4 regions of the Bacillus sp. ISL-35 genome follow, and region 2 is predicted to be linked to each of the others. Evidence: predicted binding sites of a transcription regulator. Region 2 holds the regulator's gene; each other region holds the start of a gene.
What was found. Region 2 encodes LexA, which represses DNA repair genes until DNA is damaged. Its sites were predicted from a motif close to CGAACATATGTTCG; they were not measured.

Region 1 (8,110 bases), on a different contig from region 2:
TCATTACAATGGTACATGACTACCATGTACCTTTAATGGGTACATGAACCTCTAAGCATTTACCCCTAAATTCGTAATTAAAAACAAAAAACACAGCTCAATTGCTGTGTTTTTTAAGTTATTTATTATTTTTCCTGTTCGGTTTCACTTTTCCAAATGGTTAAAAGCTTACCTGTTTCGCTTTCATCAACAATGAATGACCCATTTGTGTAGCGGTCACTATTCCTCAAATCTGCTGCTTTTAGCGAAACAATCTGCTGCTTTTCGGAAAGGAAGAAGATTTCATCCTCACCACGGACAGCTTCAACACCGATAATGCGATGTGGATTTGCTTTCAATTCACGAAGCATCACGACTCCGCGTTTTGCACGTGAAGTTTTTTCGAATTCAGAAAGCTTCATTTTCTTCACTGCACCGCGCTGGGTTGCAATGACAATGGATGGATTTTCGTTGGCATCAATGATTTTACCACCCACAACATAGTCTCCATCCTTAAGGTTCATTCCCTTAACTCCGGCTGCCCGGATTCCTATTGGACTGATGTCTTCTTCGCTAAACCACAAGCCATAGCCATAGTGAGAGGCAAGGAATAAATCCTTTTCTCCGTTTGATAGATGGACATCGATAACTCGATCATCACCTTTGACATTGATGGCGGTTAATGGCTTAGAATAGCGCTGAGCTTTATAGAGGCTCAATTCGGATTTTTTCACCATGCCATTCTTCGTGACAAACACAAAGAACAGTTTCTGTTCGAAATCGGTAACAGGTACTGCTCTGATGATTTCTTCATCACGGTCGAGCGGGACGATATTGGCCACATGCTGACCAAGGTCCTTCCAGCGGATGTCTGGGAGCTCATGGACAGGTAAATGAAGGTAGCTTCCCTTATTGGTGAACAACAGCAGGACATCCTTTGTGTTCATATTCAATTGGGATAATAGCCTGTCAGTATCCTTCATGGCAAAATCCTGTCCATTGGAAGCCGCAAAGGACCTTTGGCTAGTACGTTTTACATAGCCATCCTTCGTTACCGTGACAATCACATCTTCACTCGCGATCAGCACCTCAAGGTTGATTTTGATTTCCTCAATCTCTTCCTCGATTTTCGTCCGGCGTTCATCTGAGAAGCGCTTCTTGACATCCTTCAATTCCTTCTTGATGACTGCCAAAAGCTTTTTCTCGCTGCCAAGAATGGCGGTTAGTTCTTCTACCTTCTTGGCAAGCTCCTCTGCTTCGGCCTGGAGGGCAGTAATATCAGTATTCGTCAGGCGATAAAGCTGGAGGGAAACAATCGCTTCGGCCTGGACTTCAGTAAATTCGAACTTCTGGATCAAATTATCTTTTGCATTTCGTTTATCCTTTGAAGCACGGATCGTCGCAATCACCTGATCCAGGATGGACAATGCCTTCATTAAGCCTTCGACGATATGCTGGCGGTCACGGGCTTTTTGAAGGTCATACTGTGATCTTTTTGTAACGACATCCTTCTGATGGCCGATGTAGGCATCAAGAAGTTCAGCAAGCCCCATCAATACCGGACGTTTCTTGTTGATGGCAACCATATTGAAGTTATAGGTAATCTGCAAATCGCTGTTCTTGTAAAGATAGTGCAAAACACCGTTTGCATCGGCTTCCTTCTTCAGTTCGATCACAACACGAAGGCCTGTGCGGTCAGTTTCATCACGAACCTCTGAAATCCCTTCAACTTTCCGGTCTAAACGGAATTCATCAATTCTCTTGACGAGGTTGGCCTTATTGATTTCATATGGAACTTCCGTGATGACGATCTGCTGTTTGCCGCCACGGATATCCTCGATTTCAGCTTTGCCGCGAACAATAATCTTTCCCTTGCCAGTCTTGTAAGCTTTGGCGATTCCTTCAACACCCTGGATAATTCCTCCCGTTGGGAAGTCCGGTCCTTTGATCACATTCATCAAATCTTCGACCGTACAGGCAGGGTTGTCCATCCTCATGATAACCCCATCAATCACTTCCGCTAAATTATGAGGCGGAATATCTGTGGCGTATCCAGCTGATATCCCTGTCGAACCATTCACGAGCAGGTTTGGGAACATCGCCGGAAGCACAGTAGGCTCACTGGACGTGTCATCAAAGTTCGGGATGAACTCAACCGTCCTCTTTTCGATATCCCTTAACAGTTCACCGGCAATCGCTGATAATCGTGCTTCGGTATAACGCATTGCCGCCGGAGGGTCACCATCGATGCTTCCGTTATTCCCGTGCATGTCAACCAGGTAATTCCGCACTTTCCAGTCCTGGCTCATACGGACCATAGCTTCATATACAGAAGAATCACCGTGCGGGTGGTAGTTACCAATGACGTTACCGACTGTCTTGGCTGATTTTCGGAATCCTTTTTCACTTGTGTTGCCTTCAACATGCATAGCGTACAAAATTCTGCGCTGTACAGGCTTCAGTCCGTCACGGGCATCCGGGAGGGCACGTTCTTGGATTATATATTTACTATAGCGGCCAAATCGGTCGCCCAATACGTCTTCTAGTGGGAGGTCACGAAATTTTTCTACTGAACTCATTCGCCTGCAACCTCCTCTGCAACTGAGATGTTTTCATTTTCCAGAATATTGCCGTCTTCCTCAAGACCGAAAGCGACATTGGATTCAATCCATTTCCTGCGGGGTTCTACCTTATCACCCATAAGTGTAGTGACCCTCCGCTCCGCTCTTGCGGCATCATCTATCCGGACACGAATCAATGTCCTTGTTTCAGGGTCCATTGTTGTTTCCCAAAGCTGATCAGCATTCATCTCGCCAAGACCTTTGTAACGCTGGATGATGTAGCCTTTGCCAATCTTCTTGATTGCGCCTTTCAGTTCATCATCACTCCAGGCATATTCAATGATTTCCTTTTTGCCTGTCCCTTTGCTGACTTTATACAGCGGAGGAAGGGCAATGAATACCTTGCCAGCTTCGATAAGCGGCTTCATGTACCGGTAGAAGAATGTCAGCAACAGCACCTGGATATGGGCACCGTCAGTATCGGCATCTGTCATGATGACAATCTTGTCATAGTTGATGTCATCTATGTTGAAATCCGATCCCACTCCCGCACCAATGGCATGAATGATCGTATTGATTTCCTCGTTTTTAAAAATATCCTGGAGCTTGGCTTTTTCCGTGTTGATGACTTTACCGCGCAATGGCAGTACGGCCTGGAATTTTCTGTCCCGGCCCTGCTTGGCAGAACCGCCGGCAGAATCTCCCTCGACAAGGTATAATTCATTTTTTGCCGGATTCTTTGATTGAGCCGGAGTCAATTTGCCTGATAGCATTGCATCCGATTTTTTCCTCTTTTTCCCGCTGCGCGCATCTTCTCGTGCTTTACGGGCAGCTTCACGGGCCTGGTAAGCCTTGATCGATTTTCGGATCAGCAAGGTACTTACATCCGGATTCTCCTCAAGGAAATATGACAGATGTTCCGATACGACCGAATCAACCGCTGACCTGGCTTCACTTGTTCCGAGCTTACCCTTGGTCTGTCCCTCAAACTGAAGCAGTTCCTCTGGAATTCGGACAGATACGATCCCTGCCAGTCCTTCGCGGATATCCGCTCCATCCAGGTTTTTGTCCTTTTCCTTGAGCAGTCCAACCTTACGGGCGTACTCATTGAATACCCTGGTCATCGCAGTCTTTGCACCTGCTTCATGTGTTCCGCCATCTTTCGTCCTGACATTGTTGACGAATGAGAGAACGTTCTCCGAGTATCCATCATTGAATTGAAAGGCAAACTCAACTTCTATTTTGCTGTATTCTCCTTCAAAGCTGACCACTGGATGCAGAACATCTTTTTCTTCGTTCAAATATTCAACAAATGCCTGGATGCCTGTTTCGAAATGGAAGACATCTTTCTCGTTATTCCGGTCATCGATCAGCTCAATTTTCAAGCCTTTCAGCAAAAATGCTGACTCGCGAAGCCTTTCAGATAATGTGTCATAGTTATATGTCAAAGTAGAGAAAATTTCGGCATCTGGTTTGAAATGGATCGTTGTTCCTGTCTGGTTTGTCTTGCCGATTTTCTCAAGAGTTGTCACCGGCTTTCCGCCGTTTTCGAAACGCTGCTCATAAACAAAGCCATCGCGTTTTATGGTGACTACAAGCCATTCAGATAGCGCATTTACGACTGACGCGCCGACACCATGCAGACCGCCGCTTGTTTTATAACCGCCTTGTCCAAACTTACCGCCTGCGTGGAGGACAGTTAGGATGACTTCCGGTGTGGGCTTTCCTAGCTTATGCATCCCTGTAGGCATACCACGACCTTTATCCTGGACACTGATCGAATTATCTTTATGGATTTTGACGATGATGTGATTTCCGTAGCCGCCAAGTGCTTCGTCAACGGAGTTATCAACGATTTCATACACGAGGTGATGAAGTCCCCGGGTATCTGTGCTGCCAATATACATACCAGGCCTTTTACGGACCGCTTCAAGGCCTTCTAGTACTTGAATGGCATCATCATTATAATCAAAAGCTTGCTGATTTCTTGCCACGAACATACCCCTTTCATTTCTTGCAAACAACATTGACGGTTTTTATGTATAGTGTCAATGAATTCCTTAAGTATTCCTCTTTTTTGTCAAAATGATATTAAATAATATGCCTTTTATCAATATCAGAACAATTGTTCTCTTTGTTTATTTTACCATAATAATGGCGTCTATGCTTAATTGTAGCGATTAATTGGGATTTGGCAAACGGATTTAAAGAATTAATTTGGAAATTTGTCATAAAAAACAGGATTTTGGGTTACTTACGATCATGAAAAACAAAACTTTAAGCCTATAAAATTGCTCCATACACTTTACATGTTCCTATTTTGAATTGAAAGGAACTGCCATTGATTACCGCCGTTAATTTTACCGTTTGTTCTGCAATATAAGAACAAATCTTTTTTTTGGAGGGCTCATATCATGAAAAGCACGAAGGTTTTCATCCTGGGGGCATCATTAATTCTCGTTCTTGCCCTTACGGCGGCCGGTGTGTTCAGGAATGATCCTGTTCACAGCAATAAACTTGGTGCGAAAACTCATTCTACTGGCCAAAGAATCATGATGATACAATCGATGGCAAACGTAAACAATGTAGAAATGGGAGAGAAAATCAAGAGGCAGCTCAATACACAAGAAGAAATCACGCTTATTTTCCATAACAAGAAGGATACGAGTCATTATTATGATCATGAGGCTGCAGTTGATTTCGTAACAGAGCCAAGTGCTGATGAAATAGATGAAATTACCCGCGACATCAAGGGCTGGGTCATAAAGCACCTGAATTCGGTTTATATCTTCAGGTCCACATCCTTGGAAACACCGCAAATGATAGAATATTTTAACCAGAGGCAGAACATTGAGTATGCCGAGCCTAATTTTATCCTGATGCAAAACGAAGCAAACGGGCCAAATGATTTGCTTTACCAGGAGAATTATCAATGGAATTTGCCAGCAATCGGAACAGAGCAAGGCTGGAATATTACACGGGGAAAAGAACAAATTGAAATAGCCGTTGTCGATACAGGTGTTGACCTGGATCACCCCGAGTTAAAGAACCGGATTGTGTCAGGCTATAATGTGATAGACGAAAAACGGGAGCCGGATGATGACAATGGCCACGGAACACATGTGGCCGGGATCATTGCATCAGAAACAAATAATGGTGAAGGTGTTGCCGGCATGACATGGTTCAGTAAGATTATGCCTGTAAAAGCAATGGGTGCGAAAGGTTATGGTACTACATTCGATATCGCCAAAGGTATCATCTGGGCTGTCGACCATGGCGCGGATGTCATCAATATGAGCCTTGGCAATTACCAGCCATCCAAGGTCTTAGAAGAAGCTGTCCGTTATGCCTATGACAAAAATGTCGTCATGGTATCTGCAGCCGGTAATGACGGATCCAATCAGCCTACTTACCCTTCGGCATATCCCGAGGTTCTGAGCGTGGCTGCAGTTGATTATAACGGCAATAGAGCGAACTTTTCTAATTATGGGGATTATATAGACATCGCTGCTCCTGGGGTGAATATACCGAGCACCTTTTTCAATGCACAGTATGCAGCTCTGTCTGGAACATCCATGGCTGCTCCCCATGTCGCAGGTTTGGCTGCATTAATTAAATCAGCTAACCCGGACTTAAAAAGCTCCCAGGTCATCAACATCATAAAGACCTCTGCGATAGATCTTGGTGAGCAGGGAAAAGACACAGATTACGGAAATGGCTTGATCGACGTGAATTCAGCCTTGCAGGAGGCGAACAAAGAACAGCCTGCCAGAGGCAATACACAAAAGTCTTTATTAAAATGGCTAAAATGAATCAAAAAAAACAAGCCGCCAGAAATTTTGGCGGCTTGTTTTTTAAATGACTTGATATAGTTTCTCATCGACATTCTCTAAAAGCGGACTGAGTTCACTTCTGGAAAGAATATAAAGCTCATGCATTGCCCTCGTACAAGCCGTATATAATAATTTCCTTTCCTCATCTCTTGTGTAGGAAGATGAATCGAAAATGATGACCGCATCAAACTCTATACCTTTTGCCAGGTATGTTGGTACGACATTGACGCCGTTTTCAAAGGTCAAAGTGCCTTTTTCAATCAATCTTGCATCATGTGCTTTCTTAATGGACTCGAAAGCCTCTTTGCTTTCCGCTGCTGTTTTGCAGATGATGGCGATGTTTTTATGACCCTTGTTCTCAAGATCTGAAATGAGCTCATTTGTCCTTCCAATATGGTCAGCATGGTCTCTGTGATTCACGATTACCGGCTTGGGACCTATACGGTTGAAGGGTTCAATCAGATTTCCGCCTTCAATCAGCTGCCTGGTGAATTCCACAATCTGCTTTGTCGACCTGTAGGTTTTTGAAAGCTTGTAGGTTTCTTTTTGCCCGAAATCAAGCGTTGCCTCGGCAAAGATGGTCGGAGCCCCGGTCGGACCAGAGTAGATTGCCTGGTTGATATCGCCGAGCAGTGTCATTTTACTGTACGGGAACAGATTTTTAATATAGGCAAATTGGAAAGGCGTATAGTCCTGCGCTTCATCAATGAAGACATGGCGAATCGATGTGTTCGACTTCCTTCCTTCAATCAGATCCTGAAGATAGAGCAAGGGCGTTGCATCCTCATAACGGATAGCCTTTCTTTCGAGAGACTGAATTGTCTGGTCACAAATGGAAGACCAATTAGCAGGAGTCGCCTCTGACTGAAGACTTTCATCCTTGAAAAAGTTCAAAAAAATGACTCTGTTATTTATGAATTTCAGTTTTTTCACTGCATTGAACAATGGTTTGAAACGTCTTTTTACGACTAGCTCAGATAACCACTTTTCTTCACGGTCATAATCGTGGAATGTATCTTCTGCTTCGCCTTGCTTTTTCTGGCTCTGTTTAAAAGCCTCGAGATAATCTTCTTTTTCAAGGAATTGAATTTCTTTTTCAACCCACTCCTGGGATTTTTCTGTCCTGGCTTTTTTCTTCAGTTCCTTGATCAGCCATTCCTTTACCAACTGAATCCTGTTCGGGATTGAAATAGCCTTGTCGAGTGAATCATAAAATTGGGAAATCTCCTGCCTTGAAATAATCGTTGTTTTCTTTAACCTCAAGCTTTTAAAGACGAGTGTTTCCATTGATAACTTCTCTGCATACTGGTCCAGTAATTCTTTAAATTCAAGACTGGCTTTGAAACGGATGCCTTCAACCCTTTCCCGGTGGCTCTCATCCCTTTTTGCTGCAAGCAGGTACTCCATCTGTTCAAATGGATCCTCCAACTCATATTCAGCACCAAAACGTGACAGTAGATACTCCTGGAATGTGGCCTGCTGCATGTTTTCTTCCCCAAGTTCAGGCAGGACGGTCGCCACATAGCTATTGAATAGCGGATTCGGAGAGAACAGCATGATATTCTCTGAAGAAATGATATTCCTGTACCTGTAGAGTAAATATGCTACACGCTGCATCGCAGCAGACGTTTTACCGCTCCCTGCTACCCCTTGGACAACAACAAGACTGCTTGAGCCATTGCGGATGATCTGGTTTTGTTCCTTCTGAATGGTCGCAACAATGGTTTTCATCTGAGT
Region 2 (8,110 bases):
ATATGGCAATTCTTTTCCATTTTTATCACGGACTATGATCTCATATTCATCCTCTTTTACAAGTGAATTCGGCTTTTCACTATCGATAAATTTGTTTATCTCATCACGTATTTTATTAACTGTCTCATCAGCTTCATCATCCGAAGCTGCCAGGTTGGTTTTTATAAACATTTCCAATTTATTTTGTTTGTATGAATATGCGTATCCTGTGACATGGAATTCTTTTTTGAGGGCCAGTCCTTCATAGATGGTCCTCAAATAATCAGTCCAAATGCCTTCGCGTTTATTTTTTTCAACATCGACGCTTTCTAGGATTACATCTTTTTCATACCCATACGTTTTTGCAGATTCAATTGTAGTGTTTTTAATTTCTTCTGCTCTGGTTTCTGTTACTGGTATGGAAATTTCAATACTACTGTTGAAAGGATTTACAGTCAATATTTCATATCCTGCTTTTTTTAAATCAGCTTCTAGTTTTTCACCTAACTCAGTTAATTCTTCTTCCTCCTTTGAAAGAGGAGTAACTTGAGGAATATATGAGCTTACTTTAATTTTATAGGAATCATAGCCTTTACTTTTAAGAACTTTCTCTGTGACCTCCGTGATTTTCTCTCTCTCCCGGTCTGCATCCTTTTCAGAACCCTCTATGCTGATTTCAAATTTTGTCACTTCACCCGGTGTCATCCCCAGGGAGAAATTTTTATACCCTTCCTTCTCTAGTGCTTCCCAAAGCATGACATCAACAGATTTTGTCTTGAATACCTGGCCAAGATATGGGATTTTAGAAGCCATTTCTGCAACCGAAGGATTAAGAAATGCTGAACCAGTGATTACCCCTAATGTGATCACTGCGGAGGCAGCAAATTGGAACCTTCTATTTCTCCTCATCTTGACAGTGGCCTTCTTTGGTTCTGCTTCCACTTTAATATTCTTGGCAAAATCGTATAGTGATGATGGCACCTCGATCTTCTTCATTTCTTCCTCTAGCTCCTTTTTGATCATCATGTCCTCATTTTTCATTGAGTGCTCACCCCTATTATTTGATTTTCCATCAACTGGTTTTTAAGTGCTTTCCTGGCCCTGTGAAGATGTGATTTGACTGTTGAAGTTTTTATGCCTAGCATTTCAGAAACTTCCTGAATGGTGAAATCCTGATAGTAGTAAAGGAGCAATACATTCCGATAATCCCCGTTCTTGAGTGACTGGATGCCCTGACTGATCTCGAATTGCATTTCCTCTTGAAGAACACTATCCATTACTCCACGGTGATCTTTTAACGTTTCCATTTCAATTACCGTTTCTTTCATTCTTGCATTTTTTCTTATGTTATCGATCGAGCGATGTGAAACTAGCTTGTAAAACCAGGTGTTGAAATAAATGATTTCTTTTCCAGCTATAATATTTCGATATGCTTCCAGCATTGCATTTTGGACTACTTCTTCTGCTTCTTCCTTTGACCGGACAATACTGTAACTTGTTTTATATGCTTTTTCAATCAGGGGATTCAATAACTCAGCGAAAGCAGATTCATCACCATTCCTGATTCGCAGCATCAGTTCTGACTGTTCCAAAAGCAGCACCTCCTTGTATCTTTCTATTCTTTAGGCGACGACGACCCCTTTATGGTTGCAAAGAAACAAAAAAATATATAACAGTTATGCTCTTGCGATCGAGCTAATTGTTCGATATCAAGCCAAATTGATTTTAACATAAATCCTTACTAATATTTTCCAAACCAAAAAGAGCACGCAACCATTAATGGTTACGTGCTCTTTTATCAAGATAATTTTAGTTTTGTTCGATCAATGCTTTTACGCGAGCGACTACATTGTTGACAGAGAATCCATACTCTTCCATGATCTTTTCACCTGGAGCTGATGCACCAAATGTATCGATCGCAAGGACTTCTCCCTCATCGCCAACATAACGGTGCCATCCTAGTGAAGAGCCCATTTCGATTCCAAGACGCTTTTTGACAGACTTTGGAATGACACTTTCTTTGTATTCCTTTGATTGCTGCTCGAAGCGATCCCATGCAGGCATGCTGACAACAGCCACATCGATGCCTTCTGAAGCAAGAGCTTCCTGTGCTTTTACAGCAAGGCCGACTTCTGAACCAGCTGCAAGGATCATAGCATCAGCTGTTTCTTTCCCAGCTGGAGAAATGACGTAAGCACCTTTTGATACGCCCTCGTAAGCATTCTTGTCCGTATTCTTGATTGTCGGCAAGTTTTGGCGAGTCAGCACTAGAGCTGTAGGATTCTTAGTTGATTCTATTGCCAGCTTCCATGCTGCTGCTGTTTCGTTGCCATCTGCAGGACGAATCACTGACAAGTTTGGCATTGCTCGAAGTCCGGCAAGCTGTTCTACAGGCTCGTGCGTTGGACCATCTTCCCCAACCGCTATGCTGTCATGTGTGAACACATAGGTTACAGGCAATCCCATTAATGCAGCAAGTCTGATTGCCGGCTTTAGGTAATCAGAGAATACGAAGAATGTTCCGCCGAACACCTTCAGGCCGCCGTGAAGTGCCATACCGTTCATAGCTGCTCCCATTGCGAATTCACGTACGCCGAACCAGATGTTGCGGCCTTCGAATGAACCTGGGAAGAAGTCACCTGTTCCCTTGATCATTGTTTTGTTTGAACCAGCAAGGTCAGCAGATCCGCCGATCAAGTAAGGAAGGTTTTTCGCAATGCCGTTAAGTGCTTCACCAGAAGATGCACGGCTGGCAAGGCTCTTGCCTTCTTCGTATACTGGAATGTCCTTATCCCATCCCTCTACTAACTCACCCTTCATAGCTTTTTCAAGCTGGGCACCTAGTTCTGGATACTCACTCTTATATTGAGACAATTGTTCATTCCATGCTTGTTCTGTTTGTTCACCTTTATCAGCGATTTGCTGTTTGAAGTGATCATAAACTTCACTTGGTACATGGAAGTCTTCTTCAAATGTCCACTTGTAAGCTTCCTTAGTCAGCTTCAATTCATCAGCGCCAAGCGGAGCTCCGTGAACATCTGATTTACCAGAGAGGTTCGGTGATCCATATCCGATGATTGTCTTAACTTCAATCATTGTCGGACGATCTGAATCTGTTTTTGCTTCCTCGATCGCTCTTGCGATTTCTTCCAGGTTGTTTCCATCTTCAACGCGGATATATTGCCATCCGTACGCCTTGAAACGGCCTTCAATGCTTTCAGAGAACGACTTATTAAGGTCGCCGTCGAGTGATATATCATTTGAATCGTAAAGGACAATCATCTTGCCCAATTTCAGGTGAGCCGCAAGGGATGCTGCTTCAGCAGAAACGCCTTCCATTAAATCGCCATCACCGCAAATGCTATATGTATAGTGATCAACGATATTATAGTTATCCTTGTTATAGACAGCAGCTAGATGCTGTTCAGCCATTGCCATACCAACTGCCATGGCAATTCCCTGGCCAAGCGGTCCAGTTGTTGCGTCCACACCGGCAGTGTGTCCAAACTCAGGATGTCCTGGTGTCTTGCTTCCCCACTGACGGAATTGCTTAATATCTTCCATTGATAAATCATAACCTGCAAGGTGCAACAAGCTATACAGCAGCATAGAACCATGGCCGGCAGACAAGACAAAACGGTCGCGGTTGAACCATTCTGGATTCTTAGGGTTGATGTTCATATAACGAGTCCATAATGTGTAAGCCATCGGTGCTGCCCCCATCGGCATGCCCGGGTGGCCTGAATTTGCTTTTTCAATCGCATCAATTGATAAAGTACGAATGGAATCAATTGATAGCATATCAATTTCTTTAAACATGAAATACATCCTTTCTATAGGTACTGGCTACATCCTTAATATTATAGCGAGAGAAATTATTATACAACAAATTATGCCTGAAGGAGACAGAAAAGGCCGTATTGTTATTTATTTTGACACATACTCGCTGTACTTATGTAAGCGAACAGTTTAGATGAAGACGGAATACAACTTCGAAGCTATGAGTTTTAATTGGCCTCAGTGCTGATTTTCCACTTTAGAAGTCGTATAAAACATTCTATTTCAGTTGTTTTATCTGTCTTGCTGGTAAAATAAAAATGGAATACATTCTCTCATGTATTCCAAATTAAATATATTAATGAAGTTTATTCTTCATTTTTTCTTCTTTTAATTTTTCAGGTGTCACATCATTTCCCTCAGGATCGACAATGGTAACTCCCTTTAGTGTGTTGAGCATAGAAGAACGGAATGACTGGAGATACTCGGCGCGAAGCTTTGTCTGTTCCTTTGCTTCCTCTTCATTCAGCTTCGATGTTTTTGCTTTCCTTGCCAGTTCGTTGATTCTAGCAATTTTATCACTTGATAGCATTGTAAAGCTCCTTTGTAAAAAATTACGTCAAATGACATCTTACTAAATTTTTTTGGGTTTTACAAGAAAGGAGCCTTATTCCTCATCTGTTTCTATATACTCAAGATATCGTCGATTCACTGTTGCCTTGGATACATTGTAGCCAAATCCTTTTAGGGTAGCGGCAATTTCAGCAAAAGTAAGGCCATTATTCCGCAGCCTGACAATCTCCGCAATCGGCATGTCTTTACGTTCCCTGCCGGAATGCTCGCCCTGGTTTTTCAGATTGCGCTGAGGCTTGTATCCATGTTCTACCGCACGTTTCATTCCGCGTTTAATCTTTATGTTATGGATCTTCCTCTGATATTCTTCTACCATACTGACAATCTGGAGGACCATGGAATCCGATTCAGAAAGTTGGAGTTCCCCGCTGTGCGAGATGCTGTATAACTTAACGTTCTCCTTGAGGATGCAATGGAGAATCGCAACCTTGGCATTCCCCCTGCCAAGTCTGGTCTCATCCTGAATCAAAACGGCACTGACTGACTTGTCCTTGATCAACTCCAGCAGTTCCAGTATCCCGTCCCTTTCAAGGTCATACCCGCTGGCTTGTTCCTTGATGATGCTCATCACTTCAAATCCATAGTCTTCTGCAAGGCGGAGCAATTCTTCCTCCTGCCTGGCAAGCGATGTTTCCTGTGTTTCCTTCGTGGTACTTACCCGGCAATAAATAATCGCTTTCATGCTGTCACCTTATTCTATGTACAAATTATCTTTCTGCTCCGGCAATTTGGGTAGGTTCTACATATTCCGCTTTTACCGGGATGACAAGTTCATCTCCTGGAAAAACCTTTTCTCCTACGATCGCATTTTCTTTTTCTACCCAGCTCACGAATTCATTTTTCGACAAATGATGTTCACTGGCGTATGTCTCAGCAACCTCCCACAGTGATTGCCCTTCTTCTATAGTAACAGTTATGTATGCATCATCGTTATTTAATTGTGCTTTTGCCACGAGTGAAAAAATCAGGCTGACAGCAAGAAGAATTAAAGCGTAAGAATAGTTTTCCCATAGTTTTTTCATAATCGACACTCCCTAACGAATATATGTTCGCCTATTTAATTTTTATTATAATACGAACATTTGTTTTGTGTCAACTCAAAATTCGAACTTATGTTTGTATCTATTAAATAGACATGGTATAATTAGGACAAGAAAATATACGAGGTGCGTGAATATGACAAAGTTATCAAAGCGGCAACAAGATATATTTGAATTCATAAAAGGTGAAGTCAAGAAAAAAGGATATCCGCCATCCGTACGTGAAATTGGTGAAGCAGTTGGACTGGCATCAAGTTCTACGGTACACGGCCACCTTGCAAGGCTTGAAAGCAAAGGACTGATCAGACGCGACCCAACAAAACCGCGTGCAATTGAAATACTGGAAATTGAAGAGGAAACCCGTATCCCTAAATATAATGTTGTCAACGTGCCTGTTGTCGGTAAAGTAACAGCCGGTATGCCGATCACCGCAATTGAGAATGTAGAAGAATACTTCCCGCTTCCAGATCGGCTTGTTCCTCATGATGAGCAGGTTTTCATGCTGGAAATCATGGGTGACAGTATGATAGAGGCTGGTATCCTTGATGGAGATTATGTAATCGTCAAGCAGCAAAAGACTGCCAATAATGGAGACATTGTCGTAGCCATGACAGAGGATGACGAAGCAACTGTTAAACGCTTCTTCAAGGAGAAGGACTATTTCAGGCTTCAGCCTGAAAATTCGTCAATGGAACCGATTATCCTTCGGAATGTATCGATTCTTGGGAAAGTCATTGGCGTCTATCGTCATATGCACTAAAAAGCAAGCGGCCTCCGCTTGCTTTTTTTCGTTCTATTAAACTTTCATTCTTTAAAGGTTCTATGAGAAGAGCACATTCGTTTTCAAAAATAGGTACAAACCCTGACAACTTGTCCCTTTCCGAATAAGATATCGTGTAAGTATTTTTTTGATGGAAAGGAGTTGAATTTCGAATGGGATCCAATCGAAATAACAACGATGTAGCAGGAGTTTTTTACCCTAACCGCAACAACAACCAGGTAAGGGCGACAATTGATTTCGATGACCTTTGCCGTGCTGTCCGTCGCTGCATCATCAATGATCTGGTTGCTGGTGCTCAGGATGAGAATGATCGTGACCGCGATAATAGAAAGTGCGGCTGCAGAGACTAATTACCGCAAAAAAATCCCGAAAGGCTTGTAGCTTTCGGGATTTTTTTCTATCTTAATGAATGTCTCTAACAGGAAGCACCCCAGTTATTTCTTCCATAAATTCTGCTTTTTGCTTACCAGTAAGCCATAAATGGACGATACCCTGGTCCTGGCTGCTCCTGATCAACCGGCCGATTCCCTGTCTTAATCGAAGCAGCATGTATGGAACGTCTACTTCTGCTTCAGGGTTGGCCGCATGCTTGCGTTTTGCCTGGAATACCGGGTCATGAGGCGGGAATGGCAATGAAGCGATAATGACCTGGGTCAATGATTCACCTGGAACATCAAGACCTTCCCATAAACTGTATGAGCAGAGTACAGTGCTTTTGACATTCTGGAAGTCTTTTACGGTTTCACTGATCTCCCGGTCGCCTTCAAATAAAATGGCAAAATCCCATTCCTGTTGTTCGGACCATTTTCTGAACCTTTCCATTTCCTGCATGGAAGAAAACAAAACCAGGGAGCTTCCATTTGCAGTGCTCAAGTCCTCACCTATCTTCTCCCATTTTTGATTTTCAGCATCCTGAACATGCACTTTAATTTCCATTTGTTCTTGATAATCAAACGGTGATGCCACCGTGAAGGAAGAATATTTTTCGATTCCGAGACTCTTAGCTATATAGTTGAAGTCCCCTGCCTGTGATAAAGTAGCTGATGAAAAAACGAACGGGATATTCTGTGCAAAAACTTCTTTTTTCAAAATGTCCTCTACCAAACGGGGCATGATGACGAGTGAAGACTGAACTTCATTCTCTTCAAGCCAGAAAATCCCTTCGTCGTTCTTCAGGAAGATCGCTAGACCATACGCAAAAAACTCGAGGTACTCTTCCATGATTTTTAAATGGTATTCATCAATCAAGAACATTTCTGCGTCAAAAACAAGCTGGTCCATTAATTCGCTGACCTTCTTTTCCAAAGTTTCAGCTGTCTTCCTGATGGCAGGATGCTTCGCAACTTCTTTTCGATTCGAACCCTCAACAGCAGTTGAGTTTTCAACCAGCAGGTCGAACCATGAATCATGCAGTTCTATAATATCCTCGATTAAATAGAGAGATTCCTCCCTGACATCCTGATGCATATAACCTGTTAACACAGTCGTCAGCGTTTGCGAATTAAATCTGTATGTCAAGCCTTTTTGCGCTGCGAATTCAAGCAAATGGCCTTCATCAAAAATGACGGTGCTTGCTTCTGGCAGCAATGGCATCTGGCCCTCTCTTTTGCGAGATTCTTTCGTCCAGACATGCTCCATGTAAAAATCATGCGAGCAAATAATCAAGTCTCCGGCATGTCGATAGTAATCACGATTCAATGTTTGTCCGCAGCGATGGCGCCAGCTGCATGTTGAGCATTGCTGGAGCGGATCCCACGCCATCTGGGACCATTTTTCATTGGTGACCCAAGGATATTCCTTTCGATCACCATAGCGGCTGAACGAATTCATGGAAATGCCTTCATCAAAAATAAAATCAGGCAGCTGGTCATGGACATCAAGGATTTCAATGTCGTCAGAA
Region 3 (8,110 bases), on a different contig from region 2:
CCCAGCTGGCTGATTTGAGACTGACGCCGGAAGATATTGAGCAGGTCATCCTCACACACGATCATCCGGACCATGTAGGAATGCTGGATTACCTTTCACCAGGTCTTGAGGTATATGGCCATCACCTGAACGAAAGGTGGATTAACAGGACTTCGGAATTCGAGAAGGAACATCAGGAATTCTATGAGAATTTCTTCTCACAATCGGCAATACCCGACCAATTTTTTGTGCCATCGATGAAAATCATGAAAAAGACATTAGTATTTTCTTGCAATCGCTCGTTGACTGGGACTATTGCGGAAAATGACATTCCTCCGGCCCTGCCAGGATGGAGGGTGATCGAGACACCGGGACATGCCCAGAGCCACATCGTACTCTTGCGTGAGAAAGACGGCACGATGATTGCGGGTGATACAATCCTTGCTGGAATCTCGCCAAATCCATTGCTTGAGCCGCCGCTGCCAGGTGAAACAGAAAGGCCGAAGCCACTGGTCCAATATAATCACTCCCTAAAAAAACTCCTGCAGCATCCTGTCGGTCTTGTATACACAGGTCATGGGACGGAGATAACGGAATTGCACAGGCTGATTGAAAAGAGGCTCGCCCGCCAGCACGACCGTGCCATGCAGGTCAGAGGAATGCTCGAAGGCAGGGAGCTCACCGTTTTTGAGATCTGCAAATTGCTTTTCCCGACGGTATATGAACGTGAACTGAACCTGACGATTTCGGAAACCGTCGGACAGCTTGATTATTTACAATCCCTGGACGCCATTTCAGCCAGGGAAGAAGGAACCTCCTTCGTTTATACAGCAAAATGAGGTGAAAATGGATGCCATCTTTAAAAGGAAAAAATATTATTATTACCGGTGCCTCGGGAGGAATTGGGGCTGAGATTGCCAGGCTTTGCGCTGCGCGTGGAGCGAATCTTGTCCTTTTGGCCCGGAGTATTGATAAACTGGAAATTCTAAAAAAAGAATTGCAATCGAAGTACGCCATCAATATCTATGCGCGACAGCTGGATGTTTCAGATCCGGAAGCAGTCAGGAAAGTTTTTTTTGAAGTGCTTTCTGACATCCGCTATGCTGACATACTGGTCAATAATGCCGGGTTCGGCGTCTTTGATTTTGCCCACGAAGTGAAAATGGATGAAATCAAGTCGATGTTCGATGTCAATGTGGTTGGCTTGATTGCCTGCACATCAATGGTTCTTCCAGGCATGAAGCAGCGGCAGAGCGGCCATATCATCAACATTGCTTCCCAGGCAGGCAAAATAGCCACGCCGAAATCAAGTGTCTACTCGGCAACAAAGCATGCGGTGCTTGGCTACACGAACAGTCTTCGCATGGAGGTTGCTGATGATCACGTCTTTGTCACTTCTGTCAATCCGGGACCGATTAAAACTAACTTCTTTAATATTGCGGATAAGCAGGGAACGTATGTGAAAAATGTCAAAAGGTTCATGCTGAAGCCGGAATATGTGGCGAAGCAGGTAGTGGACCGGATGATGACTAAGACAAGGGAAATCAATCTGCCGCGCTGGATGAACGCAGGCAGCAAATTCTATACCCTGTTTCCCCGGACATTTGAATTATTTGGCAAAAGTATCTTCAATAAAAAATAAACTTCCAGACCGCCACGATTTTTTTGGCGGTTTTTATATTTGATGAATCAGATTGTCTTAAGAGTAGTCTATTCCATGTTGGTCCTATTTTAGGAAGCCAAAAATTCATAAACGGCATCATTGATGATGTCATGCAAATCTGCCTCGGGATCCTCAGCTTTCATTCCGATAATTTTTTCATAAATTTCTTCGAATTCTGCCTCTCCAAATGGGAGCGATTCGTCATGCCGATACTGCACGAAGCACTTTTGGACCATTTTGCGAATGAGTTTTTTATCCATCGACACACACCTCTCTTTCTGATTATAATCGGAAATTCTCACAGGAAACACCCTTCCGCAAAAATCTCCAGTCCTGGCATGACTCCCCATTTTCACCTTAATTAAGTCAGTCACCCGGAAAATTTCCATTGAAACCGAACGCATATTCGCTTAATATAATGGGTATAATGATACGGAACAAACGTTCTTTTTTTAAAAAAGCTTACCGAAAGGAGAGGGAAAACATGGTCGATTACAGCGAAATGCCGCAAAACAAAATTTTATGTGTGGATATGAAGAGCTTCTATGCGAGCTGTTCCGCCGTGATGATCGGCCTTGATCCTCTTGATTGTTACCTGGCTGTCGTCGGGAATCTCGATCGTCCCGGGAGTGTCGTCCTCGCAGCCTCACCCCGTTTGAAAAAGGAGTTTGGCATCAAGACCGGATCACGAAAGTTTGAAATTCCCGATGATCCGCGAATTGTCGTCGTTGATCCGCAAATGTCAACATACCTGCGAATTTCCACTGAAATCTCCCGCGTATTCAATCGCTATGTCCCAAAGGAAGCGATCCATACTTACAGTGTCGATGAAAGCTTCATAAAAGTGGATGGTGCCTCTAAGCTTTGGGGTGACGCTGCTTCCATCGCAAAAAAAATCAAAGATGATATCGAGCGAGAGTTCCAGCTTCCGTGCGCAGTCGGGATTGGCCCGAATATGCTGATGTCGAAATTATGCCTTGACCTCGATGCCAAGCACAAAGGGATTGCCGAATGGACCTATGACGATGTCCAGACAAAGCTGTGGAATGTCTCGCCGCTGAGGGATATGTGGGGAATCGGCCGGCGCGTCGAAAAAACACTGAACAGCATGGGGATTTTCACAGTCGGCCAGCTCGCCCGTTATGACCTTGAAGTCCTGGAGAAAAAATTCGGCATCATGGGCAACCAGATGTACTGGCATGCATGGGGAATCGATTTTTCCGATATCGGCGCCCCGATCATGGAAGGGCAGATCAGCTTTGGGAAAAGCCAGATCCTGCTCCGGGATTACAAAGAAGAGGAAGAAATCAAACATGTCATCCTTGAAATGTGCGAAGAAGTTGCACGCAGGGCAAGGAGCCACGGGAAAGCAGGCCGGACGATCAGTTTCGGGGTCGGTTACAGCCAGGATGAATTTGGCGGCGGATTCCACCGGTCAAGGACGATTGAAGAGCCGACCAATATTACGATGGATGTGTATCGTGTCTGCCTTGAGCTTTTTGCGGAGAACTACGCTGGAAAAACGGTTCGGAGCATTTCGATATCAATCGGGAATCTTGTTACGGACAGTGAGTTCCAGCTCGACTTATTCGAAAAAAACGGCTGGGAAAAGAAAGAACTCGGCTATGCGATGGACCGGATCCGCAGCCGTTATGGATCCACGGCTCTCCTGAGGGCGGTTTCCTATACGGCAGCTGGAACCGCAAGGCACCGGGCGGCACTCGTTGGCGGGCATAAGGGCTGATAATTTGAAGGAGGAGAAAAGATGATACGTGACCGCGGAAGAATCAAGTGGACATCGATGATGCTGCCTGAACATGTGAAAATGCTCCGTGACTGGGCACAGGAAGATCAATACGAAAAAGAGAAACAGCTGGATGAACAGCAGCTTGAACAATTGAATGAAACGATCCTCGAAGCGATGGAGTACAACAGGCCCGTCAGCATCACTTATTTCCGCCACAGCAAATATGAATTGGTGATCGGGAAAATCCATTACTGGAACGAGCTTGGACAGAAACTGCATATTATCGATCGGTTTGAGGAGACTCATCGCATTGGAATCGCGGCAATTGCGGATGTCAGGCTTGCAGACGAATGGTAGCTCAGTGACCCACCCCCACAAAAAAGAGCAATGGATGCCCATTGCCCTCAATGCATTATTCCGTTTCTTCAGCTTGCGGCGCGCGCACGGCCGACTCGAATTTTCCTTTATGGGAAGCATCACAGAACGGCATGTTTTTGCTCATACCGCAGCGGCAAAGCGAGAACACCGGCTTTGTCTCATACTTATTGCCGGCCCCATCCAGCAGCTCTACATCGCCGGAAATCCTTAAAGATCCATTATCATTCACCTTAATTGTTACTTTTGACAAAAAAAGCACCCCTTTCCAGTTGACAGAATTATCTTTGATAGTAAAAGCTAAACAGGAAAATTGCAAGATATTTTCACATAAGGGCTGTGAAACGTAAAAAAGTCATCTGTATGGTAAAATGAAATCTCGGAAAGGGAGTGCAATCATGAAATTGAAAATCACCGAAGCAGCATCAAATAAACTGAGTGAAAAAATCGCAGGCAAACAAGGATATGTGAAATTGAAATACGATATAGACGGATGCGGCTGTGCAGTGAATGGTGTGGCTGCCCTCTGGTTTGAAGGCGAAAAAGAAGGGGAAGAGCACCCAATAGAAACAGGAGGCATCCCAATCTATATCGAAAAAGCGAAGGAAGTCTTCTTTGCTGAGGAAATGACGCTGGACTTCAAAGAGACCAACGGATGCTTCCAGTTGAAAAGCCCGAACGAGTATCTGAATCCAAGAATGAGTTTTTATGATAAAACAAAACTATAAGTTTACAAAAAATTGAAAAAAAGGTTAAATGAGAGAGAGTTGTAGAATTACATAGAAGTTTGGTGCAAAGGCAGGGGAGAGAGATGGGAAGATTGTGGAAAGCAGCCATAATCCTTATGTGCACGTTTGTACTGTCAGCGTGTGCTTATAAAACTGCAGGAGAAGCAATCCAAAACGATATTCCGTTCAACATCAAACAAATCATCCACAAAGAAGAAGTGGAGGATGGGTGGCTCGTCTTTTACACAACAGAACAAAAAGAGGGCTCGAAAACATTCGACGCACTCGCCGTCGCCTATATCAAGGGCAGCGAAAAAGAAGGCTGGGAAAATGCAGGGCATAACCACTGGACTTATTATAAAAATGATTTCATGCTCCTGTATGTCGATGACTTCACGGTTTTTAAAGAAGACGGCAATTTGGATGTGACAATTCCGGTCATTTTCGGGAAAGTATTGAACCCGGATATCAAAGCAATTGAAGCTGCGGGACCAGACGGCAAATTCACCAAAATAGAAATCATTGAAAAAGAAAACGAACGCTACTACTACGCCATTGGCGACTATAAAGAAGTCAGGGCATTGAACGCCGAAGGCAAAGAAATCGATCGCCAGGGAGAAAAGCAGTAAAGGATTGGCTCCAGTTGAGCCAGTCTTTTTTTTATCGGTCAATGGGAAGCTGGAACGAGAGAAGAATGACCGATAGAAGGGCTCTATCGGCCGAACCGAAGCCAGAACGAGAGAAAAAGTGTCCGATAGGAGGGCTCTATCGGACGAACAGAAGCCAGGAAGAGAGAAAAGTGTCCGATAGAAGGGCTCTATCGGACGAACAGAAGCCAGGAAGAGAGAAAAGTGTCCGATAGGAGGGCTCTATCGGACGAACAGAAGCCAGGAAGAGAGAAAAGTGTCCGATAGAAGGGCTCTATCGGCCGAACGGAAGCCGAATGAGAGAAAAGTGTCCGATAGGAGGGCTCTATCGGACAAATGGAAGACAGAATGAAAGAAAAATGTCCGATAGAACAGATCTATCGGACAAACGGACCCAGAAAGCGAACAAGAGTGTCCGAGACAGGCGGGTTATATTGGGTTATGGTCCGCAACAGCAATTCCATCACCCGCCAAGACGTATTCCTCAAGGAATTCATCGAGTACCTTTTCGTATTGTTCCCGATTTTGGCTGTATGATTGGGCGTGGAGCCCGTTTTCGGCCATGAACAGTTTCTTCGGTCCTTTTTTCTGTTCAAACAAAGCCTCGGTCATGGAGGGCAGAATGAAATCGTCCATGCGGCTGTGGATGAACAGGATCGGATTCTTGATATTTTCAATAACCGCAATCGGCGATACTTCACTTAAGGAATATTTATCACGGATACGGACAAACAAATTGGCAACCGGCAGCAATAGTTTCGGCGGCAGCAGCTTGACTTCTTCCTTGATGCGGTAGGCGAGCTGTTCGCTGAAGTCTGAAAACGGGCAATCAGCTACATAGAAATCGGCACCATCCTCAAGCATCCCCGCATACAGAAGCAAGGTCGCAGCGCCCATGGATTCACCATGAATGCCAAGCAGGAGGTCCGGTCCTTTTTCTTTTCTGAGCCAGTTGACCACCGACTGAAGGTCGAATTTCTCGTAATAGCCATAGCTTGTTGTTTTCCCGCCGGATTCTCCGTGGCGGCGATGGTCGTAAATAACCGCATTAAAGCCTCTGTTCAAGAACAGATTCATATATTTTACGGAATTCGTCTTGCTCTGGGTAACACCGTGGGCGATGATGATATAACGACGATTTGACTCATGCGGTTCAACAAGGACAGCCTTCAATGGATAGCCAAAGGATGAAGGGATGGTCACTTCCCTTTTTGGAAGGGCATCATACTCATCAGGCACCAGATGGCCAGCCTCCGTTTCCCGGTTAAAGATCTCCTCGTCATCCTTCCTTTTTAAAAACATGACTTTATTGGATATGAATACGCCAAGTGAGGCAAGTAACAGCAAAAATGAAAATAACACACGTAACGCCTTCTTCAAGCCAACCCCTCCGATCAACAAATATTCCCAACTAAATCAGACAGGCTTTCCTGCAATTGTGATTTAAAAAGGATCACTTCTTTATTTTACCATTATATGTGAATAACAAACATGAAAAAACCGCCGGTCAGGGCGGTCTGAAAAATCTTATTAAAGCAGGCGTTTACGCTTATTGCTGGGAATTTTGTCCCTTTGTCGGGTGGATGGCTTTTTCGAGTTCCTCAGCAGCAATTTGCTGCTTGACTGTGTCAGCATTTGGTTTACCTTGCTGGCTGTATCCCTTGTCGCGTTTTTGGCTCATGTTAAAGGCTCCCTTCATCAGAATGGTTTCATCTAATAAGATGGATTCAGGAACAAGAGCTTATGCAAAAAAGTTAAACATTAACTGAATGAAGCTTGAAATAACTGCTTTCGATCGGCCTTGAGATATGAGATTGGATGACTTCGATGGCCTGGGTGAGCTTATCAAGATCAACACCGGTTTGGATTCCCATCCTTTGAAGCATATAGACAACATCTTCAGTCGCAGCATTTCCGGCAGCGCCAGGAGCGAACGGACAGCCGCCAAGGCCTCCGGCTGATGTATCAAAACGGGTGACACCCGCCTGAAGTGCGGCAAGAATATTGGACAGCGCAAGTTTCCTTGTGTCATGGAAATGTGCAGTCATCAGCACATCCGGATAGGCCTCAATCAATCTGGAAAATAAAGAATAAGACTCATGGGGAGCCGCCATGCCGATCGTGTCGGCAACACTCAGTTCATCCACTCCAGCTTTAACGAATTCACCGCACAGTGCGAGGACTTCTTTTTCAGCAATCTTGCCTTCATATGGACAATAAAATGCGGTAGAGATGCAGGCGCGTACAAAATAATCCTTTGCCTTCAGCTCCGAAATCAACGGCAGTACTTCCGCCAGGCTTTCGGCCGTTGTTTTGTTGATATTCTTTTGATTAAAAGTATTGCTGACACCGACGAACACAGCAACCGCTTTACAATCCGTCATATAAACACGTTCAATTCCCTTTTTGTTTGGAGCGAGTACGATATTCCGGGTATTTTCATCCAGGCAATCTGCGACAATCTCCGCCGCATCCCCCATTTGCGGAACCCATTTGGGAGATACGAAGGATGTAAGCTCCATTTCTTTGATTCCGGCGTCCTTCAAGGAACTGATAAACACTTTTTTTACTTCAGTTGGAACGAAATTCTTCTCATTTTGCAGCCCGTCTCTTGGGCCGACTTCAATAATTTCTACCTTCTCGGGAAGCTGCAGCATTAGACATACCCTCCTCTTAAGATATCTTCATTGTAAATAGAATATTTTTAAAAATGCAAGAATAAATAAAATTTTGATAAAATAAAAGGGATTTGATTCAAATCAATCGAAGTAATAAAAATGTGAAGATCTGAGAAAGGGTGAGCAATTTGAGCAAGACTGAAGCAGTAATCGTAGCTGCAGTAAGAACAGCAATTGGCAGCTTTAATGGAAGCTTGAAAAATATCTCCGCTCCGGAGCTGGGGGCTGCGGTCATCAAGGACGCATTGAAGCAGGCAGGAGTCAAACCGGAACAGGTAGATGAAATCATCATG
Region 4 (8,110 bases), on a different contig from region 2:
TTCGACGTGGTTCCAGTGCTTGAGAGCCTGACAATTGATGATCTCAATCAGGCGGCTGGAAGGCTTATTTCAGAAGATCGGTTCACAGTCTGCCAGGTGGTGCCAAAGGGGAAGTAACAGACATTTGAAGTATATGCGCCGGCTATTCCCGGCGCATATTTATTTAGAATTGTTGAGAGGGAAAAAAGACATGAAAAGATTCGCATTAGTAACGGGTGCAAGTGGAGCAATCGGCAAAGCAATCTCGATCAAGCTGGCATCAGAAGGATATTCGCTCTACTTGCATTACCATCAGAACGAGAAAGGGATTGACGAGCTGCTCCGCGAGATTGGGTCATTCGGCGGGGAATATATACCGATCAAGGCTAATTTGGCCTCGAAGACAGGATACGTCGACTTAGCGAACCAGATTTTTTCGCTTGATGCGATCGTACATAATGCCGGCAATGCTTTATATGGACTTCTGGAGGACCTGGAGGAAGAAGATACGGAAGCTTTGATTCAAATCCATGTGACGTCTCCTCTCCTTCTGACAAAAAAGCTGGTCCCAAAATTGCGGCAGAAACAAAATGGAAATATTGTGATTGTCTCATCGATATGGGGCCAGACAGGAGCGTCATATGAGGTGGCCTATTCAACGGTAAAAGGAGCACAGCTGGCATTTGCGAAGGCGTTAAGCAAAGAGCTGGCACCTTCTAAGATTAGGGTGAATGCAGTTGCGCCCGGGGCGATCCAGACTCCGATGATGGAAGGCTTTAGCCTCGAGGAACGTGAAGCGATTGCTGCCGAAGTCCCTTCCGGCCGTCTTGGGACCCCTGAGGAAGTAGCAAACGGAGTGGAATTCCTTTTATCCGAGAAATCCTCCTATATTACCGGGCAGGTGCTGGCAATCAACGGCGGCTGGCTAACCTGAACAATTTGTGACAAATTTTCTAATCCTGTTTCTTGATGAATAATTCTTCGCGAACGAATGCAAAATAACCTTGTACTATTTTAGACAAGGAGGTTGTCAATATGTCTGTTTTGGAAAATTGGAATCAGTGGAAAGACTTCCTGGGAGACCGTCTTCATCAGGCGCAGGATCAAGGAATGAATAAAGATGCAATGGGTGATCTTGCCTACCAGATCGGCGACTATCTTGCCAAGAACGTCGACCCTAAGAACGAACAGGAAAGAGTTCTTTCAGACCTTTGGTCAGTGGCAAGCCCGGACGAACAGCATGCGATCGCGACCATGATGGTAAAGCTTGTTCAAAACAACGGAAGTAAATAAGTGAGTTTGATGAAGAGGGGACTTACATTCCTCTCTTTTTTTATTTATAAGATTATAAAGCACACCCTTTTGGCTAGTTTTCATTTCTGGCTTGTTTTTCCTTTCATCTTCTTTAAAAATCATATATTATAGTAGCTAGATATTCGATGTCAAAATGTGTCGCAATTATTGGCTGAAAGCAGAGGAGGAGAATGATGGAGAAGAAAGAATGGTACTTGGAATATGAAATCATGATTAACCGTCCAGGACTGCTAGGTGATATTTCCTCTTTGCTTGGAATGCTGTCCATCAATATTGTAACGATCAATGGTGTGGATGAAGGAAGGCGTGGCCTTTTGATCCTTGCGAAAGATGATGATCAAATTGAGAGACTTGAGTCAATTTTACATACTATGGATACAATAAGGGTAATTAAAATCAGGGAGCCTAAACTGCGTGACCGAATGGCGGTCAGACATGGCAGGTACATACAACGTGATGCGGACGATAAAAAAACATTCCGGTTTGTGAGGGATGAACTTGGACTGCTTGTTGACTTTATGGCAGAATTATTTAAGATGGAGGGCCATAAACTGATTGGCATCCGTGGAATGCCTCGCGTCGGCAAGACAGAATCTGTTGTTGCATCAAGTGTTTGTGCCAATAAAAGATGGCTGTTCGTTTCCTCTACATTATTGAAACAGACGATCCGCAATCAGTTGATTGAAGATGAGTACAATGCTGATAACTTATTCATCATCGATGGAATTGTTTCAACAAGGAGAGCCAATGAAAAGCACTGGCAGCTTGTCAGGGAAATCATGCGCCTCCCTGCGGTCAAGGTAGTGGAACATCCTGATATTTTTGTCCAGAACACAGAATATACATTGGATGATTTTGATTATATTATCGAATTAAGAAATAATCCCGATGAGGAAATCGTATATGATATGGTCCAGAAGAATCACATGTTTACTGATTCTGATTTTGGAGGATTTGATTTTTAACAGTATTGGAAGGTGTTATCGTGTCTGAGTTAGGAATTATTTTAAAGGAAGCCCGTGAAGCAAAAGGCCTCAGCCTGGACGAACTGCAGTCCATCACGAAAATTCAAAAACGTTATCTCCTCGGCATTGAAGAGGGCAACTATTCAATGATGCCAGGTAAATTCTATGTGCGGGCATTCATCAAACAATATGCCGAAGCAGTGGGCCTTGATCCGGACGAGCTTTTTGAACAGCATAAATCCGAAATCCCATCTACATACAACGAAGAGTTGCCAGAACAGCTTTCCCGTGTCCAATCGAGGAAAAGTCTTTCACCAGAAACTTCTAAGGTTCTGAATGTACTTCCAAAAATATTGATTGTCATCTTCATTATTGGTGCGATTGCCCTTGTGTGGTATTTGATTGTCAAGAACGCAGGCGATGACGCCGGACAGACTGCGAATACCAATAAGAGTCAGCCGATCGTTGAAGAACCTGCAGGAAGCGCAGATGATTCCGCTGATGAAGGGACAAGCGAATCCGATGCCCCTGCTGAAGAAAAGCCTGCTGAAGAAGAAGCAAAGCCTGAAACCCCTGAACAGGAGCTTACAGTCGCTTCGAACACTGGCAGCAATACGGTTTACGAACTGAAAAATACCGATAAGTTTGTCGTTAAGATTGTGTCTCTTGGACAAACCTGGGTTGGCGTTTCCAATGGGTCTGGGAAATCCATTTTCCAGGAAACGCTCGTTAAAGGCAAAAACGAAAGCCGGACAGAAGATTTGACCAGTGAAACAGAGGCAGTTATCAATGTCGGACGTGCACCTGAGACAGAAATTTACGTTAACGACCAGAAGCTAGAGTATGCCGTTTCGCCGGAACAAGATATGACACAGTTGATTACGATCAAGTTTGTAAAATAGAACATAAATTGCAGATGATTAGAGACTGCTGCAACAAAAATGCCCGTATGGACGTTTGTTTATACGGGCTATACTATTAGTGCTAAGCTTAAGAGCTTGGCGAGACTGATCTAGCTCTAGGCATATTTAATGTCGTTTTTTACATATTGGATATAATGAAGAAGTCAGCCAAATGGCTGTGTAATTAACATCTGGAGGAATAGGATATGAATTTGCCAAATAAAATTACGGTCTCACGCATTTTATTGATTCCGTTATTCTTGATTGTGATGGTTGTTCCATTTTCCTGGGGCGAGATTGCCCTGCTTGGAACGACAATGCCGGTTACTCATTTAGTAGGAGCGCTGATCTATATTTTCGCCTCTGTTACAGACTGGGTAGATGGGTATCTTGCACGAAAACATAACCTCGTTACGAATCTTGGGAAATTCCTTGACCCGCTGGCGGATAAACTGCTGGTCTCATCGGCACTGATCGTGCTTGTTGAACTTGGTTATGCCCCAGCATGGATTGTCATCGTGATCATCAGCAGGGAGTTTGCTGTGACAGGACTTCGTTTATTGCTTGCAGGAGGCGGCGAGGTTGTTGCTGCCAAGATGCCAGGGAAAATCAAAATGTGGGCTCAAACAGTCGCGATTTCCGCTTTGTTACTGCATAATATCATTTTTGAAGCTTTCTCCATCCCGTTTGCTGATATCGCCTTATGGGTGGCGATGTTCTTTACAATCTGGTCTGGATGGGACTACTTCGCAAAGAACAAGCAAATATTCAGCAATTCTAAATAATTGATTTGCCAGGAGGATGTCAAATGAATGCAGAAATCATAGCAGTTGGGTCTGAACTGCTTCTCGGGCAAATTGTCAATACGAATGCGAGGTTCCTGTCGAGGCAGCTTGCAGACTTAGGAATCAATGTATTCTATCACACGGTTGTCGGGGATAATTCGGATAGACTGAAAAGTGCAATCAGGATTGCCCAGGAACGTGCAGAATTGATTATTTTTACGGGTGGCCTTGGGCCCACTAAAGATGATCTCACTAAAGATACGATAGCCGCTCAGCTAGGAAAGAAATTGGTGCTTGATGAGGAAGCTATGAATTCGATCGAGCTCTATTTTGAAAAAACGAAGAGGGTAATGACTGAGAATAACAGGAAGCAGGCTCTAGTGATCGACGGTTCCATGATCCTTAAAAACGAAAATGGCATGGCTCCGGGTATGTTCCTGTCAACAGCAGACCACAAATATATGTTGTTGCCAGGCCCTCCTTCTGAAATGGAGCCCATGTTCCTGAAATATGGACAAGCAGCCATTACTGGCATAAATGGCAGCCAGGCAAGGATTGAATCAAGAGTCCTCCGCTTCTTTGGAATAGGTGAGGCAGCATTGGAAGCACAAATAGAGGATTTGATCGATCAGCAAAGCAACCCGACTATTGCCCCGCTGGCAGGTGACGGGGAAGTCACTCTGAGGCTTACGGCAAGAGATGATGCTAACGGCACTGCCCAGGAATTAATTGATAAAGTGGAAGCGGAAATCATGGACAGAGTCGGTGAGTACTTTTATGGTTACGACGAAACCTCGCTAATATTGGAACTTTCCAAACTATTAAAAACCAAGAACTTGACGATATCAGCAGCCGAAAGCCTGACAGGCGGTTTGTTCCAGCAGGAATTGACCTCTGTTTCCGGAGCTAGCAGCTTTTTCAAGGGCGGGATTGTCTGCTATTCGAATGAGGCTAAAATAGGGCTTGTGAACGTCAGCCCTGCTACAATAGAAAACTTCGGTGCTGTCAGCAAAGAATGTGCGGAAGAGCTGGCGGTCAATATTGCATCGGTTTCCAATTCGGATATTGGCTTAAGCTTCACCGGAGTGGCAGGCCCTGACTCCCTTGAAGGGCATCCGGCAGGAACTGTTTTCATTGGTGTACATGTAAAAGGCAAGCCAGTCCATGTAGAAAAATTGAGCCTGAGCGGGTCACGAACGGCCATCAGGAGCAGATCAGTAAAGTTTGGCTGCCAGCTGCTAATTCATAGATTATCAGAAACACGGAAGTGATTTGCTTCCGTGTTTTTTTTTATTTGTCCTGATTGCTGGCGCACTTAATAGGCAGATTTCTTGCCAAATTCGTGTTTTAAAGGGTATATTCCTACTCAAAACTAGTAAAAAAGCTGTTGAAAATTCAATTTTAATGATTATTCCTGCTTCAAAAAAAACGAATAAATGTTCGATTTTTTAATGGACAAACCGCATGGAAAAAGGTATAGTAATAGTAGGCTTTAAATAAGAGATTTGCGGACAGGCAGCATGCTGGTTCGTTTTTATATAAAAGGAGGAAGATTGAGTGAGTGATCGTCAAACGGCGTTAGATATGGCATTAAAACAAATCGAAAAGCAATTTGGTAAAGGTTCGGTTATGAAGTTGGGTGAGAAGACTGACACTAAGGTTTCTACATCTCCAAGTGGTTCCCTTGCGCTGGATGTAGCACTAGGAATAGGCGGCTATCCTCGCGGACGTGTTATTGAGATCTATGGACCTGAAAGTTCAGGTAAAACAACTGTTGCGCTTCATGCAATTGCCGAAGTGCAGGCTAATGGCGGCCAGGCAGCGTTCATTGACGCTGAACACGCACTGGATCCTGTATATGCACAGAAACTCGGTGTAAACATTGACGAACTACTTCTGTCACAGCCGGACACAGGAGAGCAGGCCTTGGAAATCGCGGAAGCTCTTGTACGAAGCGGAGCGATTGATATCATTGTTATTGACTCTGTTGCAGCTCTTGTCCCTAAGGCTGAAATCGAAGGTGAGATGGGCGATTCCCACGTCGGCCTTCAGGCTCGCTTGATGTCTCAGGCACTGCGCAAACTTTCCGGTGCAATCAACAAATCGAAGACTCTTGCCATCTTCATCAACCAGATTCGTGAAAAAGTTGGCGTTATGTTCGGTAACCCTGAAACTACACCAGGCGGCCGTGCTTTGAAGTTCTACTCAAGTGTCCGTCTTGAAGTACGCCGTGCTGAAACATTGAAGCAGGGTAATGAAATGGTCGGTAACAAAACAAAGATTAAAGTTGTCAAGAACAAGGTTGCTCCGCCGTTCCGTACAGCTGAAGTGGATATCATGTACGGCGAAGGGATTTCCAAAGAAGGGGAAATCATCGATATTGGTTCAGAGCTTGATATCGTCGACAAGAGCGGTTCTTGGTATTCCTATAATGGTGAGCGTCTTGGACAGGGAAGGGAAAACGCAAAGATCTTCCTTAAAGAAAACCCGTCCATCCGTCTTGAAATCCAGAAAAAGATCCGTGACCACTACGGCCTTGATGGTGAATTCACTGTGACTGAAACAGACGAAGACCAGGAAGAACTTCAACTGGATTAATAGATTCACAATAAGGATCAGCAAGGTCTCCTGAATGACAGGAGGCCTTTTTGGTATGGATTCTCACTAAAAATAAGAATTGAATGAATAATTAATCAAAATCGATGGTATCCTTATCGGACAAACCCTTGACAATAAAATTTGGCAGCTTTACAATTAAAAATGTATATTTTACATTTTCATGGTATTAAAAACGTTTAAAAGCATTAGAGCTGTATGTTGATGCTTGTAACAATGTACATGCCGACACTTTAAAAAACGTAACACAAGTTCATAGCAAGAGGAGGTGAAAATGATGGATCTAATTATTTCAATCATCTCCATTTTGCTTGGCCTATTCGTCGGTGCAGTTGTTGGCTATTTTTATCGTAAATCCGTTGCGGAAGCAAAAATTGCAGGTGCCAAAAACGCCGCAGAACAAATTGTTGAAGATGCGAAGCGTGGAGCAGAGGCAATGAAGAAGGAAGCCCTGCTGGAGGCTAAGGATGAAAATCACAAACTGCGTACTGAAGCAGAGCGTGAGATTCGTGAACGAAGAAATGAACTGCAAAAACAAGAAAATCGTTTATTGCAAAAAGAGGAGAATCTTGATCGTAAAGATGAATCGTTGAACAAACGTGAGAATCTTTTAGAGAAAAAAGATGACGCTCTTACCAAAAGACAACAGCATATTGAAGAGATGGAAAGCAAAGTGGACGAGATGGTACGAAATCAGCAGGCTGAACTGGAACGCATCTCGAGCTTAACGCGTGATGAGGCTAAATCCATCATTTTGGAGCGTACGGAGCAAGAACTTGCTCACGACATTGCATTAATGATTAAGGAAAACGAAAACAGGGCGAAAGAAGAATCCGATAAGAAAGCGAAAGAAGTACTTTCACTTGCCATCCAAAGATGCGCAGCTGACCATGTCGCTGAAACGACTGTGTCAGTCGTGAATCTTCCGAATGATGAAATGAAGGGACGCATTATCGGACGTGAGGGACGGAATATCCGCACCCTGGAAACGTTGACGGGAATTGACCTCATAATTGATGATACTCCGGAAGCGGTTATATTATCCGGATTTGACCCAATCAGACGTGAAACAGCCCGATTAGCTCTTGAAAAGCTTGTCCAGGATGGACGTATTCATCCGGCCCGAATCGAAGAAATGGTTGAAAAGGCACGCCGTGAAGTGGATGAACATATTCGTGAGGTTGGTGAACAGACGACCTTCGAAGTGGGAGTACACGGGCTGCACCCAGACCTGATCAAGATTCTTGGCCGCTTGAAGTATCGTACAAGCTACGGACAGAATGTTCTTAAACATTCAATGGAAGTAGCCCAATTGTCCGGATTACTTGCTGCAGAGCTAGGTGAAGATGAAACTTTGGCTCGCCGTGCAGGACTCCTGCATGACATCGGAAAGGCAATTGACCATGAAGTAGAAGGCAGCCACGTTGAAATTGGCGTGGAGCTGGCTACGAAGTACAAGGAACATCCTGTTGTCATCAACAGTATTGCTTCCCACCATGGTGATACAGAGCCTACTTCGATCATCGCAGTTCTAGTTGCTGCTGCTGAT

Region 1: a site for LexA is predicted at 4,659-4,672, ahead of parE (DNA topoisomerase IV subunit B). Genes of this name have one in related genera too.
Region 3: a site for LexA is predicted at 2,038-2,051, ahead of J7E38_RS01315 (Y-family DNA polymerase). Genes of this name have one in related genera too.
Region 4: a site for LexA is predicted at 5,375-5,388, ahead of recA (recombinase RecA). Genes of this name have one in related genera too.

The regions. Positions count from the first base shown of each region.
Region 1 covers NZ_JAGGQK010000014.1:14,323-22,432, forward strand. Annotated here, with positions in the region: gene parC (DNA topoisomerase IV subunit A) at 126-2,558, opposite strand; gene parE (DNA topoisomerase IV subunit B) at 2,555-4,534, opposite strand; gene J7E38_RS17760 (S8 family peptidase) at 4,955-6,352, shown strand; gene helD (RNA polymerase recycling motor HelD) at 6,395-8,110, opposite strand, start outside.
Region 2 covers NZ_JAGGQK010000009.1:41,102-49,211, reverse strand. Annotated here, with positions in the region: gene J7E38_RS14055 (hypothetical protein) at 1-1,020, opposite strand, end outside; gene J7E38_RS14050 (RNA polymerase sigma factor) at 1,017-1,571, opposite strand; gene tkt (transketolase) at 1,789-3,798, opposite strand; gene J7E38_RS14040 (DUF896 domain-containing protein) at 4,115-4,348, opposite strand; gene J7E38_RS14035 (YneB family resolvase-like protein) at 4,424-5,071, opposite strand; gene yneA (cell division suppressor protein YneA) at 5,097-5,411, opposite strand; gene lexA (transcriptional repressor LexA) at 5,566-6,189, shown strand; gene J7E38_RS14020 (hypothetical protein) at 6,363-6,560, shown strand; gene J7E38_RS14015 (ATP-dependent DNA helicase) at 6,613-8,110, opposite strand, start outside.
Region 3 covers NZ_JAGGQK010000001.1:255,706-263,815, forward strand. Annotated here, with positions in the region: gene J7E38_RS01300 (MBL fold metallo-hydrolase) at 1-818, shown strand, start outside; gene J7E38_RS01305 (SDR family NAD(P)-dependent oxidoreductase) at 830-1,621, shown strand; gene J7E38_RS01310 (YqzH family protein) at 1,711-1,902, opposite strand; gene J7E38_RS01315 (Y-family DNA polymerase) at 2,127-3,386, shown strand; gene J7E38_RS01320 (YolD-like family protein) at 3,408-3,746, shown strand; gene J7E38_RS01325 (CDGSH iron-sulfur domain-containing protein) at 3,802-4,056, opposite strand; gene J7E38_RS01330 (iron-sulfur cluster biosynthesis family protein) at 4,163-4,492, shown strand; gene J7E38_RS01335 (hypothetical protein) at 4,576-5,121, shown strand; gene J7E38_RS01340 (alpha/beta hydrolase) at 5,569-6,519, opposite strand; gene J7E38_RS24025 (hypothetical protein) at 6,689-6,820, opposite strand; gene J7E38_RS01345 (hydroxymethylglutaryl-CoA lyase) at 6,894-7,796, opposite strand; gene J7E38_RS01350 (acetyl-CoA C-acetyltransferase) at 7,946-8,110, shown strand, end outside.
Region 4 covers NZ_JAGGQK010000020.1:132,865-140,974, forward strand. Annotated here, with positions in the region: gene yfmH (EF-P 5-aminopentanol modification-associated protein YfmH) at 1-117, shown strand, start outside; gene ymfI (elongation factor P 5-aminopentanone reductase) at 191-913, shown strand; gene J7E38_RS20870 (DUF3243 domain-containing protein) at 1,015-1,272, shown strand; gene J7E38_RS20875 (DUF3388 domain-containing protein) at 1,467-2,258, shown strand; gene J7E38_RS20880 (helix-turn-helix domain-containing protein) at 2,279-3,160, shown strand; gene pgsA (CDP-diacylglycerol--glycerol-3-phosphate 3-phosphatidyltransferase) at 3,367-3,945, shown strand; gene J7E38_RS20890 (competence/damage-inducible protein A) at 3,969-5,216, shown strand; gene recA (recombinase RecA) at 5,503-6,543, shown strand; gene rny (ribonuclease Y) at 6,839-8,110, shown strand, end outside.